DNA from 3 places in the Stappia indica genome. Region 3 is predicted to be linked to each of the others. Evidence: predicted binding sites of a transcription regulator. Region 3 holds the regulator's gene; each other region holds the start of a gene.
The links. Region 3 encodes LexA, which represses DNA repair genes until DNA is damaged. Its sites were predicted from a motif close to TGTTCNNNNTGTGTTCNG; they were not measured.
Positions count from the first base shown of each region.

Region 1: a site for LexA is predicted at 1,254-1,271, ahead of GH266_RS18530 (PA0069 family radical SAM protein). Genes of this name have one in related genera too.
Region 2: a site for LexA is predicted at 913-930, ahead of GH266_RS17070 (DNA recombination protein RmuC). Genes of this name have one in related genera too.

Region 1 covers NZ_CP046908.1:3,973,970-3,976,233, reverse strand. The annotation lists gene GH266_RS18540 (MBL fold metallo-hydrolase) at 1-572, shown strand, start outside; gene GH266_RS18535 (EF-hand domain-containing protein) at 904-1,137, shown strand; gene GH266_RS18530 (PA0069 family radical SAM protein) at 1,306-2,264, shown strand, end outside.
Region 2 covers NZ_CP046908.1:3,652,783-3,655,046, forward strand. The annotation lists gene GH266_RS17070 (DNA recombination protein RmuC) at 1-912, opposite strand, end outside; gene def (peptide deformylase) at 1,118-1,636, shown strand; gene GH266_RS17080 (MarC family protein) at 1,678-2,264, shown strand, end outside.
Region 3 covers NZ_CP046908.1:355,528-357,791, reverse strand. The annotation lists gene GH266_RS01695 (ComEC/Rec2 family competence protein) at 1-635, shown strand, start outside; gene lexA (transcriptional repressor LexA) at 670-1,386, opposite strand; gene GH266_RS01685 (molybdopterin molybdotransferase MoeA) at 1,579-2,264, opposite strand, start outside.

The sequences.
Region 1 (2,264 bases), 1.5 Mb from region 3:
GCTACACGCCCGAGCAGGTCGACATCGTCGTTCTGACCCACATGCATCCGGACCATATCGGCGGCTTGATGAGCGGCGGCGCGCCGACCTATCCGAACGCCCGCTATGTCGCCGGCCAGGCCGAGTACGACTTCTGGTCCGCCGAGGAGCGCATGTCCGGCCCGACCGAGCGCGTCGCCACGCTGGTGCGCTCCAACGTCACGCCGCTGGCCGAGAAGATGACCTTCATCGGCGATGGCGGCGAGGTCGTCTCCGGGATCACCGGCATCGACACCTCCGGCCACACGCCCGGCCACATGTCCTTCCATGTGGAGAGCGGCGGCAAGCGGCTGCTGATCTGGGGCGACGTCGCCAACCATTTCGTCGCCTCGATCCAGCGGCCCGACTGGCATGTCCGCTTCGACATGGACAAGGAAAAGGCCGCTGCGACCCGCAAGCGCATCTTCGACATGGTGGCGAGCGACAAGGTGCCGGTGACCGGCTATCACATGCCCTTCCCGGCGCTCGGCTACATCCAGGCGAGCGGCGAGAGCTATCGCTGGAACCCGGCGGCCTACCAATTCGCCCTTTAAGGGATTCGGGTTTCGGGCAATTCGCCTCTTCGACAGCTGCAGCCCCGGAGCTTCTCCGGGGCTGTTTGCTTTCGGCTGGACCCTGTCTTTTATACCTAGAAATAATCAGCAACGCGCCGAAACCCCGCAGTTTTCCTGAAGACACCGCGGTTCACAATCCGGACACATCTTTGTTACGCCATTGTTTCTCCCCGAAAAGACCCTTCGAACAACGCGGACGAGCCCAGATGGGACGCCACCTTTTCTCTCGTGGACGGCACGACGCCCCCACCGGTACAGGCAGACCAAGAGCTGCCATGCCGAATACAGGCTCAACATGGAGGCCAACACCATGAAGAGAACGCTCATTGCCCTTGCGGCCCTCACCTTTGCCGGCTCTGCTTTCGCCCAGGATACGTCCTTTGCGACCGCCGACGCCGACCAGAGCGGCGACCTGACCTTCACCGAGGTCACCGCCGTGATGCCGAACGTGACCGAGGAGGCCTTCACCGCCGCCGACGCCGATGGCAACGGCACGCTCTCCGAGGCCGAGTACACCGCCATGCTCGAGAAGAGCGGCGGCTGATCCAGCCTCCCTGACCTGCCCGACCGCCTCGTCTCCCTTGCGGGAAACGGGGCGGTCTGCATTTGGGTCCTCCGCTTCTCGCCGGTATCGGTGCAAGCCGGCTTCCCAGCGGCTTATGTTCCTGTTATGTTCCAGTCTCCATCAAGCAGGGAACATCCGGGCAGTCCCATGGCCATTCCGGCACACTCTTGCACCACCGAGACCGAGCACGATCCTGCGGACACGTCCGAGGAGACGCTGTCGGCCAGCGTGAACAGCCATCGCGGCCGCGGCCGGGCCGCCGGCCTCAACATGGCCGGCCGCTACGAGAAGGAGAGCCGCGACAGCTTCGACGACGGTTGGGGCACGCTGGAAGATCTTCCCCCGCTCAAGACCCATGTGCAGGAAGAGCGGGCGCGCACCATCATCACGCGCAACGAATCGCCCGACATTTCCTTCGACCGCTCGATCAATCCCTATCGGGGCTGCGAGCACGGCTGCATCTACTGCTTCGCCCGGCCCAGCCACGCCTATATCGGCCTGTCGCCCGGCCTCGATTTCGAGACGCACCTGACGGTGAAGCCCAATGCGGCCGAGCTGCTGGAGCGCGAGCTGTCGAGCCCGAGCTACAGTCCGCGCACCATCGCCATCGGCACCAACACCGACCCCTACCAGCCCATCGAGCGGGAGCGGAAGGTGATGCGCGAGATCCTCGCCGTGCTCGACCGGTGCAACCACCCCGTGGGCATCGTCACCAAGTCGGCTCTGGTGCTGCGCGACCTCGACATCCTGGCGCCGATGGCCGAGCGCGGTCTGGTGCGCGTCGCCCTGTCCGTGACGACGCTCGACCGCAAGCTCGCCCGAACCATGGAGCCGCGCGCGGCAACGCCGGCCAAGCGGCTGGAGGCGATCCGCGGCCTGTCGCAGGCCGGCATTCCCACGTCCGTGATGATCGCGCCGGTGATCCCGGCGCTGACCGATTCGGAGATGGAACGGATCCTGGACGCGGCGTGCGAGAACGGCGCCACCGGCGCGGGCTATATCCTGCTGCGGTTGCCCATCGAGGTCAGCCCCCTGTTCCGGGACTGGCTGCTGCGGCACCGGCCGGACAGCTTCCGCCATGTCATGAACCTCATCCGCTCCATGCG
Region 2 (2,264 bases), 1.8 Mb from region 3:
CGACTGGACCACCTGGATCGACAGCAGCAGGAGCGAGGGCGAGACGATCACCACCCGGACTCGGTGCGCCTTCTGGACGATGTCGGCGAACTGCTCGTGGATCTCGGCGAAGATGCTTTCGGACGGCACGAACATGAAGGCCGTGTCCTGGGTTTCGCCGGGAATGAGGTAGCGCTCGGCGATGTCCGTCAGGTGCTTGCCGATGTCGCGGCGGAACCGGGCGCGCGCCTGCTTCAGCGATTCCGCTCCTTCCGCCTGCTTCAGCTCGTTATAGGCCTCGAGCGGAAACTTGGCGTCGATGACGAGGGGCGGCGCGCCGTTCGGCAGATGGATCAGGCAGTCGGGCCGCACCCGGGTCGACAGGGTCGCCTGGAAACTGTAGCCGCCCGGCGCCAGCGCATCCTGGACGATGGCTTCCATCCGGCCCTGGCCGAAGGCGCCGCGCGCCTGCTTGTTGTCGAGGATCGACTGCAGCGCCCCGACCTGGCCGGAGAGGTCGCGGATCGTCGCCTGCGCCCGGTCGATGACTGCGAGGCGCTCGTGCAGGTGGCGCAACCCGTCATGGGTGCGCCGCGTCGTCTCGGCCATCGACTGGCCGAGCTTGTGGCTCATGCCGTCGAGCCGCTCGTTGACCGCGCGCATCAGGTCGCCCTGCCGGGAGCCGAAGACCTCGGCCATGGTCTGCATCCGGCCGGTCATTTCGGACTGGACCTTGAGCAGGTCGGCGATCCGCGCCTCGAGCTCGCGCGCGTGTTCGGCGGCCCGCCATTCGGCATCGCGGGCCCGGCCCGCCTGCCGAGAGACAGAGACGAGCGTCAGCACCGCGGCTGCGAGCAGCAGCAGCGCCGCACCGACCAGCGCCTCGCCGAGCGACACCGGCCGGCCGAGCAGAGTGAAGAGAATCGTCTCCATGGAAACAAAGATAGAACATTTGCCGCTGCCGCGAAACGGCGCAAGCGTGCAGGGCGGCAACCGGGCACCGTGGGCGGGCCGAGGGGCGCCCGGCGCGCGCACGACGCCGGCAGCTCCCTCGCGTGGGGCCGTAAACCGCGGAAATCGTGCGTTCCGGGCGCATCCGCGCGTTGACGCGGGCGGCCTTCTCCCATATTTCAGCACCATGACGAAACGAGACATCATCATCCTGCCGGATCCCAAGCTGCGCCTGGTCAGCGAGCCGGTCGCCAGCGTCGACGACGCCGTGCGCCAGCTGGCCGACGACATGCTGGAAACCATGTACGACGCGCCGGGCATCGGGCTGGCCGCGATCCAGATCGGCGTGCCGACGCGCATGCTGGTGCTGGACGTGGCGCGCGAGGGCGAGACGCCCGCGCCGATGGTGGTGATCAACCCCGAGATCGTCTGGGAATCCGACGAGCACTCCGTCTATCAGGAGGGCTGCCTGTCGATCCCCGAATATTACGAGGACGTGGAGCGGCCGGAGCGCATCGGCCTGCGCTTCCTCGACCGCGAGGGCGCGCAGCGCGAGATCGAGGCCGACGGCCTGCTCGCCACCTGCCTGCAGCACGAGATCGACCACCTGAACGGCGTGCTGTTCATCGACCACATTTCCAAGCTGAAGCGCGACCGCGTCGTGAAGAAGTTCCAGAAGCAGGCCCGGCTGACCGAAAAGGCCTGAGCCGCGCCGGAGACTGAACCTGCGACCCGGGAGCCGGACGCATGGACATCGCCTTCTTCCTCAAGGTCTTCGCGGCGCTTTTCGCGATCATGAACCCGGTCGCCAACCTGCCGGTGTTCCTGGCGCTGACCGGCGACCGCGATGCGGCGGGAAAGCGCGCCGTCGCGCTGACCGCAACGCTCGGCCTGATTGCCGGCTCGGTCGTCGTCTTCTTCGGCGGCGAGGCGATCCTGTCGCTCTTCGGCATCAGTATCGACGGCTTCCGCCTTGCCGGCGGGCTGCTGATCCTGCTGATCGCCCTCTCCATGCTGCATGGCGGCGAAAGCAGCGCGCAGGCCGGCACGGACGCAGAGAAAGAGCATCACCGGAGCGTCGACAATCCGGGCATCTACCCCTTGACCGTGCCGATGCTGCTCGGACCCGGCTCGATCTCGACCATCGTCATCTTCCGCGAGCAGGCGAGCGGGACGGGGCAGGAGATCGCCCTGGTGGCGGCGCTGGCTGCCATGGTCGCCGTGCTCTCGGCGACCTTTCTCGCCGCGCCGCTGCTGACGCGGGTGCTGGGCCGCACCGCGATCAGCATCATGAGCCGGCTGATGGGCATGATCCTTGCCGCCATCGCCATGGA
Region 3 (2,264 bases):
GGGCGCACGGCTCGCCGGGGGCGGGGACCCGGCACGGAACCTCCGCCAACGCGCCACCAGGACCAAGACCAGGACCAGGGTCAGGATCAGGGCCAGAGCCAAGACCCGTCGCAGCGGCGCAAGGCCCGCCCGCACTGCTGGTCTCGCTGGTGCGCGACAGCGCCGCCTTCGAGGAGGACTGCCGCAAGGTCGACATCATCGTCTCAGCGCTGATCGCCCCGCCCGATTGCCGGGCGCGGCAAGTGTTCGACGGCGCTCGGCTTGCCCGCGACGGCGCCGTTGCGCTCTATTTCAGTGCGCCCGATTCTGCGCCCGATTTTGCGGCCTCTTCGATGCCGGAAGCCGGACCTTCGCCGGCTCCACGCTCCGCCGCGGCATCAACGCATGCCGCCGATCCTGCTGCCGTCTCCGCTGCCCTTTCCGGCGGCTCGGATGCGGCCCCTGCCGGACCAGCGGGCGTGCCCGCAGGCCCATCCGACCCTGTCCCTCCAGAGCCCCCTCGAGCGCTCTCTTCGGCGCACTCTCCCAAGTTCCCTCCGGCGCGGCAGGGTATTCCTCACGCCGGGGCTGCCGGGCCGCTCGATATCGCGGTGCGCCCGAGCTACGGGCGTCGCCGACCCTGGACGCCGAAATAACCGTGCAGTGCCGCGCTCCGTCCGGCGCCCGCCCTCAGTAGCGGCGGAACAACGAGACGAGCTTGCCCTGGATCCGCACGCGCCCCGGACCGAAGATACGGGTCTCGTAGGCCGGATTGGCGGCCTCCAGTGCGACGGACGCGCCCTTCTTGCGCAGGCGCTTCAACGTCGCTTCCTCGTCGTCGATCAGGGCGACGACGATGTCGCCGCTGTCGGCGCTGTCCGAACGGCGGATCACAACCGTGTCGCCGTCGAGAATGCCGGCCTCGATCATGGAATCGCCGCGCACTTCCAGCGCATAGTGATCGCCGTTGCCGAGCAGGTCGGCCGGCATGGCGATGGTGTGGCTGTGGGACTGGATCGCCTCGATCGGCACGCCGGCGGCGATGCGGCCCATGACGGGGATCTCGACGCTGTCATTGGCCGCAGGCGGCGGGGCGGGGGGCCGCTCCACCGGCGGCGTCTTGCCGAGAGAGCCCTCGATGACGGAGGGCGAGAAGCCCTGGCCGCGCTGCGAGGCAAGGCCCGGCGCGACGGATTCCGGCAGCTTGACGATCTCCAGCGCGCGAGCGCGGTTCGGCAGGCGGCGGATGAAGCCACGCTCTTCCAGCGCGGTGATCAGCCGGTGGATGCCCGATTTGGACCGCAGGTCGAGCGCGTCCTTCATCTCGTCGAACGAGGGAGGAACGCCGGTTTCCTTCAGCCTCTCGTGGATGAACAGGAGCAATTCGTGCTGCTTGCGCGTCAACATGCGCTTGGGTCCCCCCGCTCTGGCTCAGCAGCCGGGCCGAAGCCGGCCGGATGCTGCCGATCGCTGCCTGCGACTCAGGCTATGTACAAATCATGAACATAGTCTAACCGTTCCTGCCTTGTTCCACAATGCCCCTGGAGGAACGAAACAAGAAGCGGCGAGGTGCGGGGGCGGCTCAGCTCTGGGGCCGGTTCAGCCTTGAGGCAGGCGCAGGACCGGGACCGGCGTGCCGGCGGGCAGGGGGGCGGCGTGGGGCGGGCGCACCACCAGCGCATCGGCGCGGGTGAGCGTTGCCAGCATGGAGGAATCCTGCCGCTCGAACGGGGCGACGCGCTCCGTGCCATCGTCCTGGCGCAGGATGCGGGCCCTCAGATAGTCCTCGCGCTGGTCGTTGCCGCCGATATCGGCGGCCAGCGGCAGCAGCTCGGCGTCGCGCCGGCGCGGCGGGCGGCCGAGCAGGGCGTCGATCAGCGGGCGCAGGAAGAGAACGCCGCAGACGAGGCTGGAGACCGGGTTGCCCGGCAGGCCGAGCACGCGCATGCCCTCGATCCGGCCGGCCATCAGCGGCTTGCCGGGCCGCATGGCGATGCGCCAGAAGCCGAGTTCCATGCCGGAGGCGGCAAGCACTTCCTGCACCAGGTCATGATCGCCGACGGAAGCCCCGCCGAGCGTCACGAGAATGTCGGCACCGGCCGCCCGTGCCCCGGCGATCTTCTCGGCAATGTGCTCGCGCCGGTCGGCGGCGATGCCGAGCTGCAGCGGTTCGCCGCCGCAATCCTCGACCAGGGCGGCAATGCCGGCATGGTTGGAGGCGATGATCTGGTCCGACCCAGGCTGCTCGCCCGGCTCGACCAGCTCGTCGCCCGTCGCCAGGATCG